DNA from 2 places in the Pantoea dispersa genome. Region 2 is predicted to be linked to the other one. Evidence: riboswitches for the same ligand, from Rfam matches in the RefSeq annotation. Region 2 holds a riboswitch; the other holds the start of a gene.
What was found. Region 2 has a riboswitch for fluoride ahead of K7H94_RS22240 (DHHA2 domain-containing protein). Riboswitches for the same ligand answer to the same signal wherever they lie in the genome.
Positions count from the first base shown of each region.

Region 1: another riboswitch for fluoride. It lies ahead of crcB (fluoride efflux transporter CrcB); the one in region 2 lies ahead of K7H94_RS22240 (DHHA2 domain-containing protein).

Region 1 is NZ_CP082346.1:150,393-170,976, forward strand. It holds gene K7H94_RS00695 (fumarylacetoacetate hydrolase family protein) at 1-120, shown strand, start outside; gene treB (PTS trehalose transporter subunit IIBC) at 391-1,833, shown strand; gene treC (alpha,alpha-phosphotrehalase) at 1,817-3,481, shown strand; gene K7H94_RS00710 (hypothetical protein) at 3,534-4,319, opposite strand; gene K7H94_RS00715 (radical SAM protein) at 4,368-5,774, opposite strand; gene K7H94_RS00720 (glycosyltransferase family 2 protein) at 5,774-7,048, opposite strand; gene K7H94_RS00725 (glycosyltransferase family protein) at 7,062-8,435, opposite strand; gene K7H94_RS00730 (MFS transporter) at 8,836-10,188, opposite strand; gene K7H94_RS00735 (GntR family transcriptional regulator) at 10,360-11,262, opposite strand; gene K7H94_RS00740 (zinc-binding alcohol dehydrogenase family protein) at 11,398-12,426, shown strand; gene K7H94_RS00745 (nucleoside hydrolase) at 12,435-13,352, opposite strand; fluoride riboswitch at 13,460-13,534, shown strand; gene crcB (fluoride efflux transporter CrcB) at 13,626-14,003, shown strand; gene K7H94_RS00755 (sugar phosphate isomerase/epimerase family protein) at 14,110-14,907, shown strand; gene K7H94_RS00760 (alpha/beta hydrolase) at 14,904-15,509, opposite strand; gene K7H94_RS00765 (glutathione S-transferase family protein) at 15,521-16,462, opposite strand; gene K7H94_RS00770 (LysR family transcriptional regulator) at 16,561-17,460, opposite strand; gene K7H94_RS00775 (GNAT family N-acetyltransferase) at 17,646-18,770, shown strand; gene K7H94_RS00780 (ABC transporter ATP-binding protein) at 18,767-20,584, opposite strand, start outside.
Region 2 is NZ_CP082348.1:30,427-38,868, forward strand. It holds gene K7H94_RS22215 (VOC family protein) at 9-410, shown strand; gene crcB (fluoride efflux transporter CrcB) at 577-951, opposite strand; gene K7H94_RS22225 (2,3-bisphosphoglycerate-dependent phosphoglycerate mutase) at 964-1,665, opposite strand; gene eno (phosphopyruvate hydratase) at 1,709-2,998, opposite strand; gene K7H94_RS22235 (universal stress protein) at 3,014-3,439, opposite strand; gene K7H94_RS22240 (DHHA2 domain-containing protein) at 3,436-4,344, opposite strand; fluoride riboswitch at 4,423-4,492, opposite strand; gene K7H94_RS22245 (hypothetical protein) at 4,542-4,745, opposite strand; partial or broken gene umuC (translesion error-prone DNA polymerase V subunit UmuC) at 4,876-5,918, shown strand; gene K7H94_RS22255 (hypothetical protein) at 6,234-6,473, opposite strand; gene K7H94_RS22260 (plasmid partition protein ParG) at 6,557-6,790, opposite strand; one part of gene K7H94_RS22265 (IS3 family transposase) at 6,813-7,723, opposite strand; one part of gene K7H94_RS22265 (IS3 family transposase) at 7,723-7,960, opposite strand; partial or broken gene K7H94_RS22270 (DinB/UmuC family translesion DNA polymerase) at 8,017-8,442, shown strand, end outside.

The sequences.
Region 1 (20,584 bases), on a different replicon from region 2:
ATCACCGGCTCACCAGGCGGCGTGGGGAAAAAGCGTACGCCACCGCTGTTTATGTTCCCTGGCGATGAGATCGAAGTGGAAATTGAGAAGATTGGTCGTCTGCGCCACCGCATCGTCTGACGCATTATTGCGCGGTGGCGAAATTTGCGCTGCCACCGCGCTACCGTTTAAATAAATATTCAACAATACGAAATGTCCCGAATTTATATTTAAATGGCGCAAATTTAGTTATCAGGTTAAATAATTATTGTTAAGTTAATTTTCCTGCGATGTATTGCGTAAATATTTTTGTGATCGCCAACTAATTCCCTCGTTTTGCTATGGTTAAAATTAAAAGCAGCGGCGTATTATCGTCCACTGCCGATTCCGGCATGGAAATAAGGGATGATAATGAAAACCATCAGTCGCGAGATCATTAACGATCTCATTGACCGCGTGGGCGGTCGGGAAAATATTCTGTCACTTTCGCACTGTATTACCCGCCTGCGCTTTGTGCTGCAGGATGTCGACAAAGCCGATCCGGTGGCCATCCGCGCCACGCCCGGCGTTAAAGGATGCTTTAACTCTGCCGGACAGTTTCAGGTAATTATTGGAACCGAAGTTGACACTTATTATAAAGCGTTAGTAGAGGCACTAAATATTAGTGAGACCTCTAAAGAGCAGATTAAATCTGAGGCGCGCAGCCAGATGAAATGGCACGAGGCATTATTATCCCATTTTGCTGAGATATTTTTCCCGTTATTACCGGCTTTAATTAGCGGCGGTTTAATTCTCGGTTTCCGTAACGTGCTGGGCGATATTGCCGTGGCGGATGATAAAACCCTGGTGCAGCTCTATCCCGGTGTGAAAGGGCTGTACGATTTCCTCTGGCTGATCGGTGAAGCGATCTTCTTCTATTTGCCGGTGGGGATTTGCTGGTCGGTGGTGCGCAAGCTGGGCGGTACGCCAATCCTGGGGATTGTGCTGGGCATTACGCTGGTTTCACCGCAGCTGATGAATGCGTATCTGATTGGCAGCCAGGTGCCGGAAGTGTGGAACTTCGGCTGGTTCAGCATTGATCGGGTCGGCTATCAGGCGCAGGTGATCCCGGCGCTGCTGGCCGGGCTGGCGCTGGCGAAAATCGAACTGGCGTTAAAACGTATCGTGCCCGCCTATCTGACGCTGGTGGTGGTGCCTGTGTGTGCGCTGCTGCTGTCGGTTTTCCTCGCCCACAGCCTGATTGGTCCGTTTGGCCGTCTGATCGGCGACGGCATCGCCTTCGCGGTGCGTCATCTGATGACCGGCAGCTTCGCGCCGATTGGTGCCGCGCTGTTTGGCTTCCTGTATGCGCCGATGGTGATCACCGGCGTGCATCAGACCACGCTGGCGGTTGATCTGCAGATGATTCAGAGCATGGGCGGCACGCCGGTGTGGCCGCTGATTGCGCTGTCCAATATTGCACAGGGTGCTGCGGTGGTCGGCATCATTATCGCTAACAAAGATCGTGCTGAACGCGACCTCACCGTGCCGGCCGCTATTTCGGCGTGGCTCGGCGTAACGGAGCCGGCGATGTACGGCGTCAACCTCAAGTACCGCTACCCCATGCTGTGCGCCATGATTGGCTCTGCGCTGGCGGCGCTGCTGTGCGGCCTCAACGGCGTGATGGCCAACGGCATCGGCGTGGGCGGCTTGCCGGGCATCCTCTCGATTCAGCCACAGTACTGGACGGTTTACTCGCTGGCGATTCTGGTGGCGATTCTGGTTCCGCTGCTGCTGACCATCATCATCACCAAACGAAAAGCGGCAACCGCCATCATCAGCCAGGCCGAGGTGCAACATGAACAGGCACGCTGAATATCCCTGGTGGCGCCAGGCGGTGATCTACCAAATCTATCCTAAAAGTTTTCAGGACAGCGGGGCGCGCGGCACCGGCGATCTCAACGGCGTGATCCAGCGGCTGGATTATCTGCAGCAGCTGGGCGTCGATGCGCTGTGGCTGACGCCGATCTATGTGTCGCCGCAGATCGATAACGGTTACGACGTGGCGGATTACACCGCCATCGATCCCGCCTATGGCACCATGGCCGACTTTGACCACCTGCTGGCGGAGACGCACCGGCGCGGTATGCGCATGGTGCTGGATATGGTGTTCAACCACACCTCGACCGAGCACGCCTGGTTTAAGCGTGCCGAAGCCGGTGAACAGCCGTACGTCGATTTCTATATCTGGCGCGACGGGGTGCCCGGCACGCCACCCAACAACTGGCAGTCTAAGTTTGGCGGCAGCGCCTGGGCGTGGAACGAACGGCGTCAGCAATACTATCTGCATCTGTACGCGCCGGAACAGGCCGATCTCAACTGGGAAAACCCGGCGGTGCGCGAGGCGTTAAAGCAGGTGTGCCACTTCTGGGCGGATCGAGGCGTCGATGGATTGCGGCTTGATGTGATCAACCTGGTGTCGAAGCACCAGGATTTTAGCGACGATCTGCCCGGCCATGACGGGCGGCGGTTCTATACCGATGGCCCGCGCATCCATGACTACCTGCAGGAGTTCAACCGCGATGTGTTCACGCCGCGCGGGCTGATGACGGTGGGAGAAATGTCCTCGACCACGCTGGCCAACTGCCAGCGCTATGCTTCGCTGGCGCAAAACGAGCTGTCGATGACCTTTAACTTCCATCATCTCAAGGTGGATTATCCCCAGGGCGACAAATGGACGCTGGCGGCCCCGGACTTCGTTCAGCTCAAGGCAATTTTTGCGGAGTGGCAGCGCGGGATGCACGACGTGGCGTGGAATGCGCTGTTCTGGTGTAACCACGATCAGCCGCGTATCGTCACGCGCTTTGGTGATGAAGGTGCGCTGCGCATCGCCTCGGCAAAATGCTTTGCGATGCTGCTGCACGGCATGCAGGGCACGCCCTATATCTATCAGGGCGAAGAGCTGGGGATGACCAACCCTCATTTTACCTGCATTGAGCAGTATCAGGACATCGAGAGCCACAACATCCACGCTGCGTGGCTGGCGCAGGGCAAGCCGGAGGCGGCAATCCTGGCGATTCTGGCCAGCAAATCGCGCGATAACAGCCGCTCGCCGATGCTGTGGGACAGCAGCGCCAATGCCGGCTTCACGCGGGGTGAGCCGTGGATAGGCGTGGCGGATAACTCTACACTGATCAACGCGGCTAACGCGCTGCTCGACAGCAACTCGGTGTTCTATGGCTACCAAACGCTGATTCGGCTGCGTAAGCGTTACGCTATCTTCACCGAGGGCGATTATCAGGATCTGGCACCGGAAGCGTCACACATCTGGTGTTATCGTCGCAATTCGCCGCGTGAAAGCCTGCTGGTGGTGGCGAACCTGAGTCACAGCGCGCAGCCACTGCTGCTGCCGGAAGTTGAAGGCAACTGGCAGGTACTGATGAGTAATTACAGTGAGGCATCGCCGCCTGGGGCATTGACGCACCTGCGGCCTTTTGAAGCGGTGTATTACTACCAGTCGTAACGGAGAAAACCGGCGGCGCGTTACAGCCGTAAGCAGAACGCGCCGCCAGCACTCACTTCAGCATGCCACATTCCGCCACGGCGAGATAATCGGTATACAGCTGCGGCGAACCGGAAAAGGACGCCAGCTGCTTCCACTCTTCATACATCTGTTTGGTATCCCGGTGCGTGCGCGCAAAGTCAGCCGCGCTGGCGGTGGCGATATCAGGCTGCGGATAAAACACATTCAGCGCCGCTTCACTCTCAATCTCCATCATCACCACATAGCCGTCCAGCCGGTTGCCGCTGTGGCCTTTCAGCAGATGAAACTTCCAGCCGGGATAATCAACGATACGCGCGGCATTCTGCGCGATGAATTGCTCAAATTCCTGCGGCTGCACGCCCGGTCGCAGCGCCAGATAGTGAGTACCGAGAATGCGCGCGGTGCCGCTGCGGGCATCAAAGCGCGGGCCACCCGGCAGCGTACTGTGAGGATTCTCTGCCAGCAGATCGAAATGGGTGAAAATTGTCGGGCGCCGCGCGAAGGTCGCCAGCTGGCGCCACTCGCTGAGCAGCGCGTCCGCGTCAGGATGCAGATGCCAGAAGTGCTCTGCCTCGGCGGTAAGTTCACCGTCATCCTGCATAAAGCGCGCGCGCTGTGCCGCATCTTTCATTTCAAACAGCATCAGGTATTGATCGACGCGCTCGCCGCGCAGACCGCGAAACAGCGTCCAGCGCCAGCCGGGATAGCAGGGGAGATGCACGCCTTTTTCGCGCACGAAGGTTTCAAACTGTTCAGCGGTGACGCCCGCTTCGGTGTCGATGGCGATATAAAAAAAGCTATAAACAGACTGGGACATAACAGGCTCCAGGCACGCCGTCGCGTGCCGTTGAGAGGTAAGGGCGGTTTAGTCGAACTGGGTATTGATGATGGCTTCTACCAGCACGCGGCCGGCGGGGGTGAGCGTGACGTAGCGGCCATTGCTGTGCACTAACTCGCGCTGCTGCAACTCACGCAGCGCACGGGCGATGGTCGGCTGGGCAAACAGGCTGACGCCAAACTTCTGCTGAAACAGCACATCGTCGAGCGGAATCAGCGTTGACAGCGCCATCTTGCAGCCGTTGATGGCCTGCTGATCCGGCGACATACCGCGCACCGAGGCGATCGGCAGCTCACCGTTATCCAGTGCGCGCTGATAATCGGCGTAGTCGGTCAGGTTAATCAGCTCCGCGCCGGCACATTTGGAGCTGCCGCCAAGGCCAATCGCCACTTCCGGTGCCTGCTGGTCGAGATCGGTAATGATCGCTTTCCACTTCTCCGGCGGTGCGCTGCGATGGTGGAAATACATGGTGGGATGTTCAAGGTAATCGCCATCCAGCCACTGCTCGGCCAGCGCGCGCATCTGATACTGCTGACCCAGGCTGGGCATCGCCGCATTCTTACGCTGCCAGGCATTTTCTCCCTCCGCCGATACGCCGGTGCGGCTCTCGGCGAACGGCTTCATGTGCAGCTTGGTGAACACCAGATGCGACAGGTCAAGCGCGCGCGCCTGCTGCAGATCGTCACGCACGTCGTCCACCGTTTGTCCCAGCAGGCCATACATCAGGTCGACGCTGACCAGGGCGAAGCCCAGCTCGCGCGCATCACGAATCACCTTGTAGCAGGCATCCGCGCTGTGCAGGCGACCACAGCCTTTGATCAGGCGGTCTGAGAATGACTGCGCGCCAAACGACAGTTTGCTGAAGCCCAGTTCGCGCAGCTGCGCGAGGAATTCGCGCGTCAGCGTGCCGGGCTCGCCTTCGAAGCGCAGCGTGGCTTCGCGGAAGTTGAAATGGTTGCGGTAAAAATCCATTAAGCGCCGCAGCTCATCCGGTGGCAGCAGCGAGGGCGTGCCGCCGAACAGGTTGAACTCACCCACCGGCACTTCACCCAGTGTCGGCAACTGCGCCAGCCACAGTTTCGCCTCCTGAATATTGCGATCGACGATATCGCGGAACAGCTCAGGCGCGCGCGGCGACTGCGGATTTACAATCACCGTAGGAAACTGGCAAAAGTGGCACTTGTAGCGGCAGGTAGGGATATACGCCCACAGATGAATTTGCGGCGCATGGCTCAGGCTGTGCTGCATGGCGCGGAAAAAATTCGGCAGCGGGAAATCGTCGATATCACCGGGAAATACATGGCAACCAAAAGGATCATGCACAACGTATTCCAGCAAATCGGCGTTTTCCGGCCGGCTAAGCACCTCGCATATGGCCGGGCGAGGATAGTGACGATCGATATCCTGCAGGGATTGCAGCCAGGCAGCACGCATCAGAACACCCCGCCGTTTGCAAAGTAGTTATGCGCCTCACCGGATTCGCGATCTTCGCAGTAATACCAGACAAAGCGGGCGAAATCATTTTCCGTCACCCGGGCAAAGCAGGCCGGCAGCGGCGGTGGCTCGCCAATCTCTGCGCCGACGGCACGACGCAGCGCGGCAAACAGCTCATGGCGGAATTCAAAATAGAGGCGAAACGCCGGGGTTTTGTAGCTGTGAATCGGCAGGAAATCGGTCACGCTCATCTCCTGCATCATGCTGTGAATGCGGGCGAACAGGCGTTCAGCCACCTCTGGCGTGAAGAAATCAATCACCGCGGCATCGTCGCGCAGCAGCGACGGATTCAGCAACACCGGCAGCACCAGATTTTTTGGCACGTAATCTTTAATCGAGTAGTGCCACGCCTGCTGCGCCTGCTCTGCGCTGACATCGGTGAACGGCGTCAGCGCGGTGAGCGTGGGTCGCACATCCTTCATGATGATGGTGCCGTTATGGCCGTAGGCCACGCCTTCAATCACTTCGTGCAGCAGGTTATCCACCCGGCGGCTGTTGATCTGCACGCGGGAATTGGGCGCATACACCGGTTTGCCGCCAGCGGCGATCACCTTGATGCCAAAATCCCAGTCGTCTGACAGATGTTCAACAAACTCACCGTTTTTCAGCTGGTAAAAAATCTCGATGCCGCCCACTTCGTCGTACAGCTGCTTTTCGACGCCAAAGCCTTTGCCGTCCGGAAAGCCGCCAAACAGGGAGAAGGAAGCGTGGCGGCAGCGCAGCGTTTTATCAATCTCCGCATACAGCCGCGGGCGCTCGTGGAAATCCGCGGTTTCGTAGTAGTAGTTACAGGTGCCCAGATCGCCGTTTTGCGCAATCATGGTGCCGACCAGTTCGTCGATCCACAGTGCATCAACGGTGCAGTCCGCATCGGCCGAAAGGATGTAGTGCTTGCGCTGAAAGCCGCTGGCCTCGTCGCGCAGACCGGCGCGCTGTGAGGCGAAATCCATGCCTTTTTTCCGCGCCGAAGAGACGCCCTGCACCGTCTCCTGCAGCTGATGAATTGTCAGCTGCGGATGCTGCGCGGCAAAGGCTTCAATCAGCGCGACCGAGTTATCTGTGGAATTATTATCCACCATGATCACTTCCAGATTATCAAAATTAAACAATCCGCCGGGTGAACGCTGCTGCAATATTGATTCCAGCACCGCGTTAATACGTGCTGCCTCGTTATAAACCGGCAGCACGACAGAAATAAAACAACGGTTATCCATAGTCACTCCTTAACTACACATTAAATATCTGCCGGAAGATGTGATCCGACAGCAGGGATTTTCCTTTCTGATAATTGCGCGTGGCGATGGCGTCACGGCGCGCGTCATCCCGTAATAAAGCACTGACGCGCTGAATAAAATCGGCATCCGGCAGGCCATCATGGCTGGCGGAAATCGCCATCAGTTCGCCTTCAAAACCGTACTGGCCATACACCTCGTGATAATATTCATAGCGGGTGGCGATATAACAGCGCTGATGGCTGATCGCCTCGCCAATCGGATTACCGTAGCTGTCGTAATCCCATGCGGTTAAAAACGACACCACATCGCAGGCGTGATAAAGATCCTGAATGGTGGTGGCCTGTGGATTACGCTCCATAAAGTCGTGATTTAACGCGCCAAAAAAGATGACGTAACGCTCCAGCTGGAACCGGCTAATTAATTGCTTTAATGCGTGATAATGCACGCTGTCTTCCAGCGGATCGCCGGCGACCATTAAATAAACGCGCTGTGGCTGATGCTGTGCGATAAGTTCACTGTTCAGCGCATGCAACAGGTGAATATCCCGATCGAGTCGCTTAGCCGGAATAATTCGCGTGGTGCGGGCAATCACCTTGTCCTGCGCCAGCAACCCAAACTGGCGGCGTAAATCTTTGCGCGGATGGCTCGGGTCAAAAGGATAGGTATTACGCATCACCTCAATTTCGACCTGATGTTCGCACCAGGCCGCCAGCTGTGAGGCTAGCGCCTGGTTCAGCGTGACGTAGGTAATATGCGGCGAGGGCTGCGGCCTGACGGCATGTGGCCAGGGCGCGCTGCCGTAACGCGATGAAGTGGATTCGCTGTTCCACATCAGGTCATGGTCGCGCCACAACACAAACCGGCCGAGCTGTTTTGCGGCTCCGTATTGCGCTATCGCCAGATAGAGCGCGCGGGTAAAAATAATATTATCCGGCAGCGTCCCGTTCTCAATGATTAAATAATTGATATCCAGCGCCTGCCATTTTGCGCACAGCGCGTTTGCCACCGCCTGTGCCATCTTTTCCGTCTGCTGCACCAGGATTTTCTCTGCGGCGGCATCCAGCGTCTGGCTATGATTAATCAGTACGTCATGAATATATTGCAGAAAGGCCGGGTTATAACCTTCCACCTGACGAATTTCATCGTGCCGGACTAATGTAAAATGATGCTTCAGCGAATTAATCTCATTTTCGGAATAGGGACGTCCGAAGTTTCCCTTATCAATTTTTATGTCGTAGCCGATATCAAGAAAGGAGGTGATTCCCTGCTCGCGTAAACGAACGGCAATTTTAGTGGCTTCTACTGTAATACCCGATAATGCCACGGCATCAAAAGAGATAAAAAGGGCCTTGCGTTGTAAATCCATTTGGTCACCACGCTCATACCTGAACATTAATAGTGACTGAACGGTAAGTTAAATTATCCGGTCAAACTTTGATCCAATCCACAAAAGTTTACTGTGGCTAATTAATTCACCTTCGTTAATGCATTAATGGATAATAATGCACTGAGGATGGTGATACATAATATTCGTCTTTGAGTTTTGTCTTAAAATAATAACTATTACCGACGTGTTTAGCGGTATATTTTCCTTATTTCGGGCTTAATAGTGCTGGATAGTGATTGCCATCATGCAGTTTAATTTATCTGATCAGACCCGGACTCAGGCGATAACGCGGCGGCTGGAATAGGTGTGGCGGGCGGATGAAGCAAGGGTGCGCATAACCTGCGCACCCGGAGAAGAGCATTAAGCAGAAACCCTGGTGTTACACCCCATCGGTGATCGGTTTTCTGACCAGCAGCAGGTAAGCCAGCGCGCCGACCACCGTGACGCCCGCACATATCATCAGCGCGAGGCTGAACGATTTGGTGGTATCCAGCACCCAGCCGGTAATTACTGGCGCAAAAGAGGCGAAAACGAAGCTGGCAAAGTTCTGGATACTGCCCACTGACGCCGTCATGCGCGCCGTGACGTTAGCATGGATCAGGCCCCAGCATGAGGTACCGGCAAAGTGAATGCAGAACAGCGCCATACCAATCAGCGTTACCGCGCTGGTGGTGTCAGTGGCGCGCGTCACAAAGGTGGTAAAGGCCGCAGAGAGCAGCATGCCGCTGACAATCGACACTTTACGTACTTTCACCGCGTCGAAACCGCGACGCACCAGCGCATCCACCACGTAACCGTTGAGCAGCATGCCCGCCGCGCCGAACAGGAAAGGAATGGCGGCCAGCAGGCCGGTGCTTTTCAGGTCCAGATGATAGGTCGACTGCAGATAGCCCGGCAGCCAGGCGATGTACAGCCACGCGGTATAGTTGATGCCGCTGAAGCCAATCATCATGCCCCACATGGTGCGCAGCTTAAACAGCCCACGCCACTCGGCGAAACTCAGCGGCTCTTTGCGTGATGCCACGCTGCCCGCCTGCAGATAGTGAATCTCTTCGCCGCTCAGTTTGTTGTTATCCCGGTCGCGATAGGTGAGATACCAGCCAATGGCGAGAAACATACCCAGCACGCCGATGGTGACAAACATGCCGCGCCAGCCCATCACCAGCATCATCGCCGCCAGAATCGGCGGTGCCACCGAGAGACCAATCATCGACGCCGCGTTAAACATCCCCATCGGCATACCGCGATCTTTGATGTTGAACCAGTCGTTGATTACCTTCACGCCGCACGGGTTCATCGGCGCTTCGCCAATGCCCAGCCCGATGCGCACCAGCACAAATTGCGTGAAGTTATGCACCAGCCCGGCCGCCGCCTGGAACAGTGACCAGAAGAACATACCGATGGCCAGCATAATGCGCGGGCCTTTGCGATCGAGCAGCGCGCCGCACGGCAGCTGGGCTAAACCGTAGGCCAGCGAAAACGCCGACAGCAGCACGCCAATCTCGGTGGCCGATAAGCCCAGCTCCTCGCGGATGGTCATGTTGGCCACCGACAGCGAGCTGCGGTCAAGGTAGTTGATGATGGCGGCGAACAGCAGCAACAGCATGGCGGTGATTTGAATCTTACGGATGCGCGGAGAGCGCACCACATCGGCGCGCGCCGGTACATAATCCTGCCCGGCGTGCTCCGGTGCTGGCGCGGTGGTGCCGCCGCGCGTTGATGTATTTTCCATTGCAACCTCCCAGGTTCGGGTACTTATCGTTATCAGTCTTGGGGTTCCTGCGGCAGCGAAACGGGCTGCCCTAAGGGGCTGCCTTCGAGACTAGAAGTAAACCGCGGGAGATGTTGCAAACATGTTTCTGATTCGTGCGGGCGCTTATGCTTTGTGGTTTTTAATCGGTTTTTAATTGTACTGCCGGATAGAGCGAATCATCGAGTGTTTGGCGGTTCTGAGATGCGCATGCAGCGCGCACAGCGCGTCCACATCCTGGCGGCTGATGAGCGCGGTAAGAATCGCCATATGCTCCTCCAGCGCGACGATATTGCGTTGTTTCAGGTCGCTTTCATCCCACTGATAATGCGAGTGAAAAATCACAGAGATAATTTCCAGTGACTGGTTGAAAAACGGGTTGTTGGCGGCGGAGAGAATCAGCGTATGCATCTCTTTATCCAGCGCGGCAAACTGGCGGTAGTTGCTGGCGATGGTGTCGCGCAGCGCGCGATGACGATCCAGCAGATCGCGCGCCTGCACCCAGCGTTCATCACCGGCGGCGAGGTTAAGAAAGCGGGTCAGCGCGTGCGTCTCCAGCATTTCGCGCAGTTCAAACAGCTTTTCGGCGTACTCCTGATCGAATTTCTTCATTCGCCAGTGGCCGCGTTTAACCGGTTCCAGCAGGTTATAGCGCATAAAGCGCAGCAGGAACTCGCGCACCACCACCGGGCTGACCCGCACCTGCTGCGCCAGCTGCAGCTCGGTGAAACTGTCGCCTGGCATCAGCAAGCGCTGGTTAATCAGGTTAAAAAACGTCTGCTCAAACTGCACCGCCTGTTGGTCGATCGGTGGGCTGAGTACGCTAAACCCATCCTCCTCGCAGGGATCGCGCACGATCACGTAGGTCTCAGCCACTTTTTCCAGCACGCCGCGCTGATGCAGATGCTGCAGCGTGTGGCGCACCGTGGTGCGGCTGATATTAAACATCTCGGCCAGCGCCGCCTGCGGAGGCAACGGCGAGCGCACATGGCGGCGGGCAATGGCTTCCAGCATTTGATTGATGACGTTCTGGCGCAGATTCTGGCTTCGGCTCATACGGCCCTCCGGTTTTTTATGCATTAAAAACCACACAAAGCCCAAAAAAATCGCGCTGACTCACACTTCGCACAGCGCAACCTCCCGCCGCGGTCGATTTTCGCCATAACTGCGTGAACAGCCCAGGAGGAAACGATGACGAACATGAAAACGCTGGTGGTCGCCGAACCGCGCAGCATGGTGTGGCAGCAGCGCAGCGTACCGACGCCTGCCGCGCACGAAGTCCTGATTAAACCGATTGCCGCCGGCATTTGCGGCACCGATATACACGCCTGGGCCGGCAATCAGCCATTTTTCTCCTATCCGCGCGTGCTCGGTCATGAGCTGTGCGGTGAAGTGGTGGCGCTGGGCGCGGCGGCGCAGGGTTTTCAGCCAGGGCAGCGCGTGGCGCTGATTCCTTACGTGGCCTGTCAGCGTTGCGATGCCTGCTTAAGCGGCAAAACCAACTGCTGTGAACAGATTTCAGTAATTGGCGTGCATCAGGACGGGGGTTTTTGCGAGTTTCTCAGCGTGCCGGACACTAATTTGCTGGCGGTTGACGATGTGGCGCCCGAAGCAGCGGCACTGATCGAGCCCTTTGCCATCAGCGCCCATGCGGTGCGACGCGCGGCGCTGGTCGCCGATGAGCAGGTGCTGGTGGTCGGAGCCGGACCGATTGGCCTGGGCGTCGCGGCGATTGCCGCCGCAGCCGGTGCAAAGGTGGTGGTGGCCGATACCAGCGCTCAGCGGCGCGCGCACGTTGCGCAGCAGTTGCAGCTGGCGACGATCGATCCGCTGGCGGAGGATTTTACGGCCGCGCTGCGTGCAGAGTTTGGCGGGCGGCTGGCCGCGAAAGTGATTGACGCCACCGGCAGTCCGGCGGCGATGAACAGCGCCGTGCAGCTGATTCGTCACGGCGGCACCATCGTGTTTGTTGGCCTGCACAAAGGCGATCTGGTGATCCCCGACACCGAGTTTCACAAAAAGGAGACCACGCTGCTGGGCAGCCGCAACGCCACGCGGGAAGACTTCGACAAGGTGCGCGCCCTGATGGCCAGCGGTCAGCTGCGGGCCGATATGATGCTCAACCGCCATTACGACTTCTCGACGCTGGCCGAGACTTTTGAGCCCGGGGTGATCAACAATCCTGAGCTGATCAAAGGCGTCATCCATTTCGCCCGCTAGAGAGCGTGTCAGGCGCGCAGCGTGGCAAAAAAATGTTGCCGTACCGCCTCGGCGTCGACGCCCAGACACAACCGCTGGGCGCGCAGGCCGGCGAACGGATCGTCGCGCGAGGCGAGAGTACTCACGCGCTGCAGCGTCTGGCCGCGGCTGATGCCTTCGGTCACCACGCGCACCGGCGCTGTCGTCACGCTGAACGCCTGCGGCAGCGCCAGCCATGACAGCGTCAGGGTATCGTGCAGCGCCATGCCATCAAATCCTTCTTTTTGCAGGCTGTAAGCCAGATAAGGCCGGCAGATGGCACTCAACACCGGCTGATTCAGCTGGCGCACTTCCTCTCCGCTGATCAGCACCTTGTGCGTCACATCCAGCGGCAGCATCACCACCGGCAGCGCCGAGGCCAGCACCTGATCGGCGGCATGCGGATCTTTCCAGATATTGAACTCGGCGAACGGCGTCACGTTACCGGCGTGGCCGTCGGTGCCAAACGCGCCGCCCATGATCACCAGCTCCTTCACCAGCGGAATGATGTCTGGCGCCTGGTTGATGGCACAGGCGATGTTGGTCAGCGGCCCGATTGCCACCAGGGTAATCGCGTGCGGCTGCGCGCGTACGCTGTCGATGATGAACTGCACCGCGCTGTCGGCGGCATCGCTATAGGGGTTATCGAAGGCATCGCCGAGACCGTCTGCGCCGTGCAGGGTGGCCGGTGCGGAAGGGGCCAGCGCCAGCGGACGCGCACAGCCACGATACACCGGTGCGCTGATGTTCATCTTTGCACAGAACAGCCGGGTATTTTTTACCGCCTGGCCAACCGCGACATTACCAAACACCGTGGTGATGCCCAGCAGCCGCTGCGTGCGCGCCGCATACGCCAGCGCAAAGGCGTCATCCACGCCGATATCAGTATCAAAAATCAGGGTACGCATCGGAATCTCCTTGCTGATGATGTCTGCCACGGTAAAACATAATCGTCCCCGACGATACGCTGACGGCAGGTGAATATTGTCACCTCCGCCGCGCCAGCGTATTATCGTGCCTCTAAGGTGATGGCGTGCCACCTTACCCAACCGCCCTCTGGTTACAGACGGCTGATGACGCCTGACAACTTGCTTATCCCTGCGCGGGAGACGGCGGTGTGTCAGGTGTAGTTTCTGTCCTGCCGCGGCCCTGCGCGTATCTCAATTCAGGAGCTCCAGACTATGCTGAAGTCGCTGTTCGCGGTCATGATCGGTGGTGCCATCGGTTGCACGCTGCGCTGGCTTATCTCTTTGCGTTTCAATACGTTATTCCCCAACCTGCCGCCAGGTACGCTGATCGTTAATCTGGTCGGTGGCTTTATTATTGGCGCGGCGATGGCGTGGTTTGTGCGCAATCCGCACATCGATCCCGTATGGAAACTGCTGATCGTCACCGGCCTGTGCGGCGGGCTGACGACGTTTTCGACCTTTTCGGCCGAGATCGTGGTGTTGCTACAATCAGGAAAATACCTGTGGGCAATGTCGAGCGTGATGGTGCATGTCATCGGTTCATTGCTGATGACCTTTGCCGGTTTCGCCGTGGTGAACCTGCTGGGCTAAACGACACGCTTGAAATCACCCTTAAGAGGGGGATACTGATCAGGATGCTGTGCGGGTGGCGCACAGCCTCTGTCACCGCTTTATCCGGACGATTAAGGAGCTGTTGATGTCTGCAAACCCGAAATTCCTTAACCTGGTGCTGTTAAACGGTGAATCGGCGCATAAGCTGCAGGCGGCGCGTGCCGCCGGGTTCGATCAGGTTGAAATGTGGCGGGAAGAGGTTACTGAGCACACGGCGGCGCTGGCCGCGCAGCTGCACCTGGGCTTTACCAATCTGCAGGTGCTGCGTGACTTTACCGGCGCGCCGGACAGCGAACGGCTGCAAAAGCGCGCCGAACTGCGTGATTTCATTCGCGTCGCGCAATCGCTGGGCTGCGATACCATTCAGGCGCCGGCGACCACGCGCGAAGACTGCGTTGCGGAGCGCATTGATGAGGATCTGCGCTGGCTGGCCTCGGAAGCCGCGCGCTATAACATGCGCATCATGTATGAACCGATGGCGTGGTGCAGCGTCGACAATACGCTGCCGCTGGCGTGGCAGCGTTTGCAGCGGCTGGATCAGCCCAATATCGGGCTGGTGGTTGATCTGTTCCACATCTGCGCACGCGGTGGCGATGCCTCTCAGCTCGACGGCATTCCGGCCGATCGCATTTATGAAGTGCAGCTGTGCGATATGGCGCAGATGCCGCCGCAGGAAAAGCAGGCGCTGAGCGACTATGCGCGCCATCAGCGCTTACTGCCCGGCGACGGCATCATTGAAGTGGAACGCTTTGTCGATAAGCTGAAAAGTGCAGGCTATCGCGGTCCGGTGGGCATCGAAGTGTTTAACGATCGCCTCAAAGCACAGCCGCCGGAAGCGGCCGCGCGTCAGGCGTGGCAGGCGCTGCAGCGCTACTGGCCTTAATCCTGCAGGCACTGGGCGATGTAGGCCGCTGCCTGCATCGCGCCTTGGCTGGAAATGGTGTGACCGGTGGCGGGTTCATACTGTGCGGTGACCGCGACGCCCGCGCTCTGCAGGCGCTGCGCGGCGGAGACGGTTTCGCTGAACGGGATGACCTCATCGGCTTTGCCGTGAATCAGCAGCGCGGAGGCATGCGGCGGCGGCGTGAGCGCCTCGTCAAAGGCCAGGCGACCGGAGAAGGCCACCACACCAGCCAGCGGATAGCGTCCGGAGGCCAGCGCATCCAGCGCCATGATCGAGCCCTGCGAGAATCCCACCAGAATCACCTTTTGCCACGCGCCGGCCATCGCGTGCTGCGCCATCAGCTGCTGCAGCGTGGCGTCAAAGGCGTCGCGCGCAGCCCGTACGCGTGCCGGACGGTTTTCCGGCGTGATGCCGGTCAGGCTGAACCACTGATAGCCCATGGCGTGCTCAAAGGGAAAGGGCGCATCGGGCGCGGCAAATGCCACGTCGGGCAGCAGCGCTGACCAGTGTTGCCCCAGCACCGCCAAATCCGCGCCATTACTGCCGACGCCATGTAAAAACACCACTAACGCTTTTGCCATTGCCCTGCTCCTTAAAAACCGTAGTCCGCCAAATCCGGTCCCGCTGGCACGATGCCGTTGGGATTCAGCGCTTTAATCGAATAATAGCCCTGTTTGATGTGGTCGATGTTCACCGTTTGCCGCACGCCGGAGACCGCCAGCACACTCTTCAGATAACGATCGAGCAGCGGGTAATCGCGCAGGCGGCGCAGGTTGCATTTGAACAGGCCGTGATAGGCGACGTCAAAGCGTATCAGGGTCACGAACAGGCGGATATCGGCTTCGGTCAGTCGTTCACCCAGCAGAAAAGTGCGGCCATCTTTCAGCCGTTGCTCCAGCTCATCCAGCTGCTCAAATACTTCATTAAACGCCTGCTGATAGCTCACCTGGGTGGTGGCGAAACCGGTGCGATAAACGCCGTTATTAAGTCGCGGATAGATCGTTGCGTTCAGTGCGTCGATCTCCTGGCGCAGATCCTCAGGGTAGAGATCGAGCCGGTTGTCTGCCAGATCGCCAAAGCCGCTGTTGAACATGCGCAGAATATCCGCCGACTCATTGTTAACGATGGTCTGTGTTTTTTTATCCCACAGCACCGGCACGGTCGCGCGCCCGGTAAAGTCGGCGTCGGCGCGGGTATACAGCTGGTGGAGATACTCAGCGTTGTTCAGCGGGTCGCGATCGGCACCGGGATAATCGCCGAAGCGCCAGCCCTGCGCGCCAAGCTGCGGCTCAACCACCGACACGCTGACAATCTGCTCCAGCCCTTTCAGGCTGCGCGCAATGAGCGTGCGCGAGGCCCATGGGCAGATCAGCGCGACGTACAGATGATAGCGATCCGGTTCGGCGGCAAATTCGCTGCTGCCATCGGCGCTAATCCAGTGACGAAAGCTGGAAGTCTGGCGTACAAAGCCACCCTGTTTATCGGTGGCCTGAACCGGATGCCACTCTGCGCTCCACTTACCGTTTACCAACATCGCTCTGCTCCTCTGAAGTGATGTCAGCAGCTTACCGTGCTGCCGTTATGCTGATAATCCGGGCAAAATGGCTTTGATTGTTTCCATAATGGAAGGAATCAGCCGGGCGGATGCAGGCGGAAGTGCTCGGCCAGAAAGTCGATCAGCAGGCGGGTTTTCTGCGCCAGGTGGCGCGCGGGCGGATACAGAGCAAACAGGCCCATGGCTGGCGGCGCAAAGTCCTCCAGCAGCGTGACGATTTCGCCCCGCTGCAGCGCCGGTGCAGCGATAAAACCGGGCAGACGTGCAATGCCGAGGCCGGCCAGCGCAGCCTGCAGGCAGGCTTCGGTATTGGAGAAGCACAGGCGGCCGCGAATCGGCATGCTGACGCTGTCGCCGCACGGCGTAACGAACGGCCAGTGCCACGGATCGCGAAAGTTGGTGTCGCTGATGCACTGATGCGTCGCCAGATCGCGCCAGTGCTGCGGCGTGCCGTGCTGCAGCAGATAGCCGGGCGCGGCGGCGAGGCGAATTGGCACCTCGCCCAGACGGCGCGCAATCAGGCTGCTGTCGTCCAGCTTGCCGATGCGGATCGCCATATCGAAGCCTTCATCGACGATATTCACGGCGCGGTCGGAGAAGTTGACGTCCAGCTCAATCAGCGGATAGTGACGCGCGAACGCCACCAGCACGCTGGCCAGCACCGCGGTGCCGAAGGTGCCGGGTGCGCTAATCTTCAGGCGGCCGGTGGGCGAGCGGGCATTTTCCTGCACCGTGGCATCCAGCGCGTCGAACGCCTCCAGCAGGGTTTTCACCCGCTCGTAATAGGCGCGGCCGATCTCGGTGGGCGACAGTGCCCGTGTGCTGCGCTTGAACAGCTGCACGCCAAGTTGCTGCTCCAGACGCGACACCAGCTTTGACGCCTGGCCGCTGCTGGTGCCGAGCCGGGCGGCGGCACCAGCAAAACTGCCGACTTCGAGTACGGCGACAAACATGCGATCACAATCAAGACGATCCATGGCATTTCCTGCAAGGGAAAAGGGTGAGTATACACAGGCGAAGTGAAAAATCGTGGCACGGGCCGCGACAGCAATGTACGCAGCATGGCGCAACGATCCGCTTTACATTCAGTGCGCCGCACCTTTCGCACGGCGGCAAAACCTGCTGAACTAGGCATTCGCCTTAAGCTGGCCGGGAGCCACCAATGCCTTTGCTTCACCTGTCATCGCTGGCGGAGATCACCGCTGCCGAATGGGATGCGCTGTTACCTGACAATCAACCTTTTTTGCGTCACGCCTTCCTGCTCGCGCTGGAAGAGAGTGGCAGCGTGCGCGCGGAAAACGGCTGGCAGCCGGATCATCTGCTGTGGCGCGAAGACGGCAGGCTGCGGGCGGCGCTGCCGGGATACCGTAAACGCAACTCGTGGGGCGAATATGTGTTCGATCACGCGTGGGCCGATGCCTGCCAGCGTGCCGGTATCGCCTATTACCCCAAATGGCTCGGCGCCATTCCGTTCAGCCCGGTGACCGGTGCGCGTCTGCTGGGCGACGAGACGGCGATTATCCCGATGCTGGAGGCGCTACCCGATGCGTTGCAGCGGCACGGCTTAAGCGGGGCGCATATCAACTTCACCACGCCGCACGCCAACGCGCTGCTGGCAACCCAGCCGGACTGGCTGGCGCGCCTCGGCGTGCAGTATCACTGGCACAATCGCGGCTACCGCGATTTTCACGACTTTCTCGACACGCTGATGTCGCGCAAACGCAAGCAGCTACGCAAAGAGCGCGAACAGGTGGCCAGCAGCGGCTTTGCGTTTAACTGGTATCGCGGCGATGAGCTGCGTGAAGCTCAGTGGGATTTTGTGTATACCTGCTACGCCAACACCTACGCGGTGCGCGGCCAGCGTCCCTATCTGACGCGCTCCTTCTTCAGCCTGCTGGCGGAGCGGATGCCGCAGGCGATTCGCGTGGTGATCGCCACGCTACAGCAGCAGCCCGCCGCCATGGCCTTCTGTCTGGTGGATGACGACACGCTGTATGGCCGCTACTGGGGCTGTCTGGCGGAGTTTGACCGGCTGCACTTCGAGACCTGTTTCTACCAGGGCATGGATTTCGCCATCGCCGAAGGGCTGCAGCGCTTTGATGCCGGTGCGCAGGGCGAGCACAAGCTGGTGCGCGGCTTTGAACCGCAACTCACCCATTCCTGGCACTATCTGTGCCATCCGGGGCTGCGTGATGCGGTCGGGGATTTTCTGCAGCAGGAGCGGGCAGGAGTACGCGCCTGGGCACAGGAAGCGCGCGACGCCCTGCCTTACCGGCGCGGCGATTAATCGACGCCGACAAATCCGCCGGTCTGATGCTGCCACAGGCGCGCGTACAGCCCGCCGTGCGCCAGCAGTTCGCGATGGTTACCCATCTCAACAATGCCGCCATTTTCCAGCACCACCAGCCGGTCCATTTTCGCGATGGTCGACAGGCGATGGGCGATGGCGATCACCGTTTTGCCCTGCATCAGCGTCTCCAGGCTCTCCTGAATCGCCGCTTCCACTTCAGAGTCGAGCGCCGACGTGGCTTCATCCATGATCAGAACCGGCGCATCTTTCAGCAGCACGCGGGCGATGGCAATACGCTGGCGCTGGCCGCCAGAGAGTTTGACGCCGCGCTCGCCGACGTGCGCATCCAGCCCGGTACGGCCCTGCGGATCGGAGAGCAGCGGGATAAACTCGTCGGCGCGGGCGCGCACAATCGCCGCCTGCAGCTCGGCTTCGCTGGCATCCGGACGACCGTACAGCAGGTTTTCGCGAATCGAGCGGTGCAGCAGCGACGTATCCTGGGTGATCATGCCAATCTGACTGCGCAGGCTCGCCTGTGTGACCTGCGCGATGTCCTGATCGTCAATCAGGATGCGCCCGCCGTTGATGTCATACAGCCGCAGCAGCAGGTTCACCAGCGTCGATTTACCGGCGCCGGACGGGCCAATCAGACCGATTTTCTCGCCAGGCTTGATGTTGAGATTCAGGCGGTTAATCACCTGGCGGCCGCCGCCGTAGTCAAAACGCACATCCTCAAAGCGGATCTGGCCACGCATCACCTGCATCTTTTTCGCCTGCGGCGCATCCTGCACGCTGAGCGGTTGCGCAATGGTGTTCAGGCCATCCTGCACCATGCCGATGTTTTCGAAGATGCCGTTCACCACCCACATGATCCAGCCGGACATGTTCACCAGGCGAATCACCAGCCCGGTGGCCAGCGCGATGGCGCCTACGCTGATCAGCGACTGGCTCCACAGCCACAGCGCGAGGCCGGAGGTGCTGACAATCAGCAGGCCATTGAGCGTCGACAGCGTGATATCCATGCTGGTCACCATGCGGCTGGCATGCTGGGTTTTGTCGGTCTGTTCCTGAATGGCGTCGCGCGCGTAGCGTTTTTCCAGATCGTTATGGGCAAACAGTTTCAGGGTAGCGATGTTGGTATAACCGTCAACGATGGTGCCCATCAGCTTCGAGCGCGCCTCGGATGACACCACCGAGCGCTGCTTGACGCGCGGCACAAAGAAGCGCAGCGACAAACTGTACGCCACAATCCAGACGATCAGCGGAATCATCAGGCGCCAGTCGGCTTCCGCGAACAGCACCAGTGAGGTCACGGCATAAATCACCACGTGCCAGATGGCATCCACCAGCTGAACCGCCGAGTCACGCAGCGAGTTACCGGTTTGCATGATGCGCTGGGCGATACGGCCGGCAAAATCGTTCTGGAAGAAATTGAGGCTCTGCCGCAGCACATAGTTGTGATGCTGCCAGCGAATCATGCTGGTCATGCTGGGGTTAATGCTTTGATGCACCAGCATATCGTGCAGCGCGATCACCACCGGCCGCAGAATCAGCGCCACCGCCGCCATCCACAGCAGAATCGGCCAGTTATCGCTGAACAGCGTAGCGGGCGTGGTGTGATTGACCAGATCGATAATACGGCTGAGATAGCTGAACAGCGCCACTTCGATCAGCGCCTGCGCCAGTCCGACAATCAGCAGCGCGACAAAACCTGGCCACACCTGACGCAGATAATAGAGGTAAAACGGCCACACTCTGGCGGGTGGGGAATCGGTGGGGGCATCCTGAAAAATATTGATAAAACGTTCAAA
Region 2 (8,442 bases):
AGCAGCAGATGAGAAAACAGAAGCGATGTATGGGGTATGTGGCTGTCGTTGTCGATGACTACGATCGTGCAATTGAGTACTACACCGATAAGCTGGGCTTTACCCTGATTGAGGACACGCCGCAGCCGGGTAAGCGCTGGGTCGTCGTGACGCCGGACCCTGACAGCGACTGTGCTATTCTTCTTGCCCGCGCGTCGAATGACCAGCAGGAAGGCTTTATCGGCAACCAGTGCGGCGGGCGGGTTTTTCTGTTTCTGCAGACCGACGACTTCTGGCGCGATTACAATGCTATGAAGGCAAAAGGCGTCCACTTCTGTCAGGAGCCGCGGGAGGAAGAATACGGAATGGTTGTCGTGTTTGAGGACCTCTATGGCAATCGCTGGGACCTTTACCAGAACAGGCAGACCTGAAACACTGTCTCGACAGTGTCCCTGATTTAGGGGAAGCATTACAGGCGTAACCCTGCCGGGTCAGGCCTGCAGAGAGCGATTCTGAACAGTATACTGAACTGTCTGACCTCAGTGCAGCGGTCGCTGCACTGAGGTCTCCCCTGGATTATAGGCCGTACGGTCCGGGTTAACCACACAGCGTCATGATATAAAATCCGGCCGCCGTCATGGCCAGCGAACCCAGCACGTGTATCAGCACCGAGGCGGCTGCCCAGGCATAGCTGCCTGACTGCAGCAGGGCAAAAACCTCAGCTGAAAATGTGGAGAATGTCGTCATTCCGCCACACAGCCCGGTGGTAATGAGCAGCCGCCAGGCCGGATCGAGGCCGGGATGGCGCAGAAAATACGCCAGCGCCGCCCCGATGATAAATCCACCCAGCAGGTTGACCAGCAGCGTCCCCGGCGGCAGGTCCGGAAAAAGCGCGTTCAGGCGTGCGCCCAGCTGCCAGCGGATTACACACCCTAAAGCACCGCCGGTGATGACGGCAAAAAGCTGATTCACGTTCACTCCTGTTTATTTTTTTATATTCAGAACATAACGGGACACGACCTGTGCGGCCTCATCCATCTGGTATACGGCCGGCACGCCGGTCGGGATATGCAACTGAGCCACGCTGTCGTGAGGCATGCCGTCCAGAAAGGCGGTCAGGGCGCACAGCGTGTTGCCGTGCGCCACAATCAGAACGGTACTTCCGCAGCGCAACTGTGGCACCACAACGTGGTGCCAGTACGGCATGACGCGACGCAGGGTCATTTCCAGGCTTTCCGTTGCAGGCAGGTCGGCCAGCGCAACGCGGCGGTAGCGCGGGTCCCGACGCAGCTGCGCCGGAGCCTCCGCGTCCGCGGGCGGAATACCGCTGAAGCTTTTGCGCCAGAGCCGCACGGTCTCTGCGTCCATCAGCCGGGCAGCCGCGTCCTTGTTCAGCCCCTGCAGCGCACCGTAGTGGCGCTCGTTCAGCCGCCAGCTTTTTTCCACGGGCGTCCAGCTGCGGTCAAGACGGTCCAGCACCCGCCAGACCGTATGAACACAGCGCGTCATCACCGAGGTGAAGACCCGGTCGGGCATCAGGCCCGCTGCCCGCAGCGCGTCACCGGCCCGGTCGGCCTCCTGCCGCCCCCGGTCCGTCAGCGGCACGTCCGTCCATCCGGTAAAAAGGTTTTCCCGGTTCCACTGGCTTTCGCCATGACGCAAAAGGATCAGCGTTGCAGGTGCCACAGGCAGTGCTCCCGTGCCGGACGGGGACCGTCCGGCGGATGCATTACGTGCGGCGCACAAACGCATGAAGCCCCGCGTAGTGCGCATCGTCACCCAGCGCCTGCTCGATGCGCATCAGCTGGTTGTACTTTTCCACGCGTTCGCCGCGGCACGGCGCGCCGGTTTTCAGGTGTCCCGCGCGCAGTGCCACCGTCAAATCTGCAAGGAACGTGTCCGTCGTTTCCCCGCTGCGGTGGGACATGAACGCGCCCCAGCCGTGCCGCTGGCAGAGCGCCACGGCGTCCAGCGTTTCGCTGAGCGAGCCTATCTGATTGAGCTTAATCAGCGCGGCGCTGGCGAGGTTTTCGTCTATGCCGCGCTGGATGTACTTCACGTTGGTGACAAAAAGGTCGTCGCCAACCAGCTCGGCCCGGCCCGCGAGCTGCTGGTGCAGATGCTTCCAGCCCGCCCAGTCGTCCTCGGCCAGGCCGTCTTCCAGCAGGATGACCGGAAACTGGTCCATCAGCTCGCCGTAGTACGCCGTCATTTCCGCCGCGCTCAGCGCGCTGCCCTCGGTGCGCAGATGATACTGACCGTCAGCGTAAAACTCACTTGAGGCGGGGTCCATGCAGATGCTGATGTCCTCTCCGGGCCGGTATCCCGCCTTCTCAATCGCCTGTACGATAAACGCCAGCGGGTCGCGGTTCGACGACACGGCGGGCGCAAAGCCGCCTTCATCGCCCACTGCCGCCGAGAGGTTTTTGTCCAGCAGGATCTGGCGCAGCGCCTGGTAGACCTCGCTGCCCTGACGTACGGCCTCGCGCAGCGTGGGCGCGCCGTGCGGGGCTATCATAAACTCCTGGAAGTCCGCGCCCTGACCGCGGGCGTGCACGCCGCCGTTGATGATGTTCATGCACGGCACGGGCAGCAGGTTCGCCTGCAGGCCCCCCAGGTAGCGCCACAGCGGCTCGTGCGAGGCCTGAGCCGCCAGCCGGGCCACCGCCAGCGACACGCCCAGAATGGCATTGGCACCCAGGCGACTCTTGTTCTCCGTGCCATCCAGCGCCAGCATGATGTTGTCCAGCTGACGCTGTTCGCGCACGTCGCTGCCGCGCACGGCCTGGCAGATTTCCGTATTAACCGCCCTGACGGCATCCAGAACGCCTTTGCCGCCAAAACGGTGTGCGTCATCGTCGCGGCGCTCTGCGGCCTCGCGCGACCCGGTGCTGGCCCCGGAAGGCACCGAGGCGCGCGCCATCATCCCGTCCGCGGTCCGGGCTTCGACTTCAACCGTGGGGTTGCCGCGCGAGTCAAGAATTTCCCGGGCGGTCACGTTATCCAGTGTAAAATGCATGGTGTTTCTCCCGGTTCAGTCAGTCAGGTGAGTGATAAGCACATCCACCGTAAGGTGGTTGATGTATTCCGCCGAGCGGGAGGTGAGCATTCCCATAAAGCGGTTGCGGTGCCCGGCAAGCACGAGGTCCACGCCCAGCTCCGCGATGCACCTCTCCACGTCCTCAAAACGGTGCATGGTGACCAGTTCCCGCGTATCGACCGCCTCAGACACTGAAGCCGCCAGCTCGCTCAGAAACGCTTTAGCCTTCACCACCTCCTCCGACACGACGTCGTCCAACAGGCTGTCGGACGCGTAGTTCATCTCCCGGTAGTCGTCGCTGATGTGCGCCAGGGTAATTTTCATGCCGAGCGGCTGCGCCAGCGCGACCGCCCGTTTCAGCAGAAGGGTGCCGTCGTCTTTATCATTCACAAGTATCAGTGCGTGGGTGTAGCAGGTCATAATGAACTCCCGTTCTGGTTAAGGCGGGACTCAAGCCACGGCAGAAGCTGTTTTTTGCGGCTGAGCATGCCCGGTACGGAGCAGGAGGCGGCGTTAACGCTTTCCCGCCCGGCGAAGTAAAGCGTTGAAAACCCGGCGCGAATGTCGGTCAGCATCAGCACCGCCAGGCCGGCACCCGACTGGTCTGCCAGATACGCCAGGGCTGCGAGCAGGTCGTCCATCACAGGGGCAACCTGTGTCGGTGAGCTGACCTCAATCTGGGCAATGCGCACGTCGGTGCCGGCAATGACGAAGGCCTTGAGGTCCCTGTCCAGCAGCTGCTGTGCGCTGAGGCCGGTGACGTCTGTTTTTGCGGTGAGGAGGTCACGGGCGAAGGCTCTGCGGTTTACACCGGACAGCACGCCCAGTTCGGTCGCCGAACGGATATCGTCTTCGGTGGTGGTCGGCGAGCGAAGATTCACGGTGTCACTCAGGAGTGCGCCCAGCAGAAGCACGGCGAGCGTCGGGGGCAGCGCGCGACGCGCCTGAGTGTCCATCAGCAGCCAGAGCAGGGTGGCGCTGCTGCCAGTCGGGCGAATGTGCACCTCCGGCGGCAGTTGTGTTATCAGCCCGCCCAGCCGGTGGTGGTCAGTGATGCCCACAACGTTGCTCCGGAGCAGGTCGTCAGGCCCCTGCGCCGGCTCTGTGAAATCGACCAGCCAGACCCGTTCATCCTGTAAAGGAATATCAAGCAGCGGCGGCAGCGTGAGTCCGGCGCCGTCAAAAATAAAACGGGTTTCGCGGTTAGCCTCGCCGAGACGCCATGCGCGGGCGTCCATGCCGCGCCCGGTCAGCCAGTGCGCGGTGACGACGGCCGTACAGATAGCGTCGCTGTCAGGATTGATGTGGCCAAAAACGTGTATCAAGGGTCTCTCCCCATAAAGGGAAGTACGCAGGCCGGGAGGAAAGTATGGACGGCCTGACGCACCTCCTGAAAATCAAGAGTCACATCAGGCGTCATCAGCTCCGGAACGGAGCGGTTGGGAAAGGTGGAACGCCATCACCCTGTACTGTGAGTATAGAACCGGACGGAAAACCTGTCAGTATTATTCTGCTGGCGCCCTCAGCCTGCCAGCGCAGCGTGGGCCTCGCGAAGCACCCGGCGAATGTTTTCCGGCACCGCCGGACTCGTGCAGAGCGACAGCGGGCTGGAGTTCGGCATCACCAGCACCGAGACGCCGGGTCGCAGGGAACTGAACGTCCAGGGGGCCTGAGCCGCTACGGCAACGGCCAGCACCACCACGCGCTGCGCGGGCAGATACGCCAAAACGTCCTTAAGTCAGACGCAGTCGACATGGATGACTGCAGCAATTTAAGTCTGAATAAGTAAGGCTCTGGATTTCAGGCCATGAGGTATAGTCGCTCATTTTTTTGTTTAAATTGCATTCCACATAAACCACTCGTTATCGAACAGGGTCATGATGGCACTGGAGGAAATGACACCGAAGGTTGAGCAGTACTCAATTGACGAGATGTTCCTCGATTTAACCGGCATCGATGGCTGCGAGGACTTTGAGCACTTCGGCCGACGCCTGCGCGCCCACGTGCTGGCCACGACCGGTCTGACCGTCGGCGTGGGCATGGGGCCGACAAAAACCCTGGCTAAGTCGGCGCAGTGGGCCAGCAAGGAGTGGCCGCAGTTCCGCGGGGTACTGGCACTGACGCCGGATAATACGAAGCGTACCGCGACGCTGCTGAACAACCAGCCCGTAGAGGAGATATGGGGCGTTGGCCGGCGCATCGGCAAGCGGCTTAACCTGATGGGCATTGAAAACGCCCTGCAGCTGGCGCGCGCGCACCCTGCCCTCATCCGAAAAAACTTCAGCGTGGTGCTTGAACGCACCGTTCGCGAGCTCAACGGGGAATCGTGCATTCCCCTCGAGGAGTTTGCGCCGGCGAAACAGCAGATCGTCTGCAGCCGCTCTTTTGGTGAGCGCATTACGACAAAAGTGGCCATGCAGGAAGCATTGTGTCAGTACGCCGCCCGTGCGGCGGAGAAGCTGAGAAATGAGCGCCAGTTCTGCCGGCGCATCAGCGTTTTATCCAGACCTCGCCGCACGCGCAGGGAGAAGTCTTCTACGGTAACAGCGCCGGCGAGAATCTCACCCTGCCCACGCAGGATACGCGCGACGTGATTGAGGTGGCCATGCGATCGCTCGACCGCATCTGGCTTGAAGGGCGACGCTACATGAAGGCCGGCATCATGCTCGATGACTTCACGCCAGACGGCGTCAGTCAGCTGAACCTGTTCGATGAGGATAAGCCGCGGGCCAACAGCGCGCAGCTGATGAAAGTACTGGACGGCATCAACCAGTCCGGGCTCGGCAGCCTGTGGTTTGCGGGTCAGGGCGTGAATACAGAATGGAAAATGAAGCGGGAGATGTTATCTCCTGCCTGGACAACGCGCTGGAGCGACATTCCCGTTGCTCGGGTGCTCTGAGATACCACGGATGTTCCGGACGTTTCAGGGTCTCGGTCGGGGAGCTGCTCTCCTTACTGGTTATAAATCCAGAATTCATCCATGAGTAAGAATGGAAGCCCCGGTTTTTTGTCCCTGAAGTAACACCCCCGGGGCAGTCTGTCGCCAGGATGCAGCTTCCGGACCCACTCGTCAAACGCGGGACGCCGCCGGCGAACGTTGCCTTTAAACATATCTGCAGACTGGGTGATTGTAGTCATTACCCTTCCCTGCCCGCGGACCTGCTTAAACAGTTCATGCATTAACATTATTGACTCTCCATCACGCTGCAATCGCTCAGCGTGATTTGTTTTGCTTCCAGCTGTCGTTGGCCATGAATGCCGCGCGCGAAACGCAGCCCCCCCACAGCAGCTGAAGGCCAATTTTGATCAGCTCGCTGGCGTGCGGCAAGAAAAAGAGCGGCACGATGAACAGGGCACTCAGGAGAAAGCCCCATTCAGCAGCGCTTTTGCTGTCTTTGCCATCGAGCTTTCTAAGCCCCATAAATCCTAAAATTAAAGTAACCAGTCTGTTCATTATGACCTTCAGATTCAGTGCCCCTGACATCTTCTCAAATGGCTTGTAACTTTATAGCCAGCAGATTAATCATGGGATCGCTTTTATTCGTTTTCTTTAAGCCAGTCATCAACAAGATGGTTGATGACGTCTGTCATAGAAGTACCTTTTCTGGCGCAAGCAGCCTTGAATCTCAGGTGCTTTTCCTCATCAAAATTGACGTTAACACGCTTAGTTTTTCCAGTCACAACTGGAGGGGTGACAACGTTTTTAAGATCTCTGTTTTCACCAAAAGTCATTTTCTTATTACTGCTGCTATGAGCCTTTTCAAGCGCCATGTAATGAATCGCCACGGATAATCTAGACACTTTCGAGCCGTTGATAATATTTGTTTTCGTATTCAGTTGGTGGCATCTGATCGCTCGAGCCATGCCGACGCTTACTGTTATAAAACATTTCGATGTAATCAAAAATATCACTGCGGGCTTCTTCCCGTGTTCCGTAGATCTTTTTCTTAATCCGTTCGCGTTTCAGTAGCTGGAAAAAGCTTTCCGCAACCGCGTTGTCGTGACAGTTACCGCGACGACTCATGCTGCCTTCCAGACCGTGTGATTTCAGGAACGATTGCCACTCATGGCTCGTGTATTGACTGCCCTGATCAGAATGAACCAGTACCTGTTTTTGAGGATTACGCCTCCACACCACCATTAATAATGCGTTCAGGACAATCTCTTTTGTCATGCGGGGTTGCATTGACCAGCCGACAACTTTCCGGGAGAACAGGTCAACCACCACGGCCAGATACAGCCAGCCTTCGTGAGTTCGGATGTAGGTTATGTCCGTCACCCAACGCTCATCTGGTGAGTCCGGATTGAACTGCCGCTGGAGCCTGTTCGGTACCACGATGCTGGCTTCGCCTTTACGTGCCCGTGGGCTACGGTACCCAACCTGAGCTTTTATACCGGCACGCTTCATCAGCCGCCAGACCCGGTTCACTCCGCACTGCTGCCCGCTATCCCGCAGGTCCAGATGGATCTTGCGATAACCATAGACGCAGCCAGACGCAAGCCAGAACTGTTTGATCTGCCCGGTCAGCATCTGGTCTGCCTGGTGACGCTGTGAATGTGGCTGCTGAAGCCAGACATAAAATCCACTCGGATGGACGTCCAGAACCCGACAGAGCAAACGAACAGGCCAGCAACGGCGGTTGTCGCGGATAAAGGCGTACCTCAGTCGGACAGTTTTGCGAAGTACGCCGCGGCTTTTTTTAGTATGTCTCTCTCGTCGGTAACCCGCTTCAGCTCTTTCTGGAGTCGGCGGATCTCGGCCTGAGCATCTGACTGTTCTTTATTAGTGGATGAGTCCGGGCCGTACTTCTTTATCCAGGCGTAAAGACTGTGGGTGGTGATATCGAGACGTGTTGCAACGCTGGAAACAGAATTACCGCGATCAACAACCTGTTTGACTGCTTCGATTTTAAACTCTTCGGGATAACGCTTACCGCTCATGGGCACCTCTCTTTAAGCCATCTTAAATGACTCCGAGGTGTCTGTTAAAGCCGTGGCGATTCATCTGCAAAAGACTCAACCTGATGGGCATTGAAAACGCTCTTCAGCTGGCGCGCACGCCCCCTGCCCTCATCCGAAAAAACTTCAGCGTGGTACTCGAGCGCACCGTGCGAGAGCTCAACGGGGAATCGTGCATTCCCCTCGAAGGGTTTGCGCCGGCGAAACAGCAGATCGTCTTCAGCCGCTCCTTAGGGGAGCGCATCACGACAAAAGTGGCCATGCAGGAAGCGCTGTGTCAGTACGCCACCCGGGCGGCGGAGAAGCTGAGAAATGAGCGCCAGTTCTGCCGGCGCATCAGCGTTTTTATCCGGACCTCGCCGCATGCGCAGGGAGAAGTCTTTTACGGCAACAGCGCCGGCGAGAACCTCACCCTACCCTCGCAGGATACGCGGGACGTGATCGGGGTGGCGATGCGATCGCTC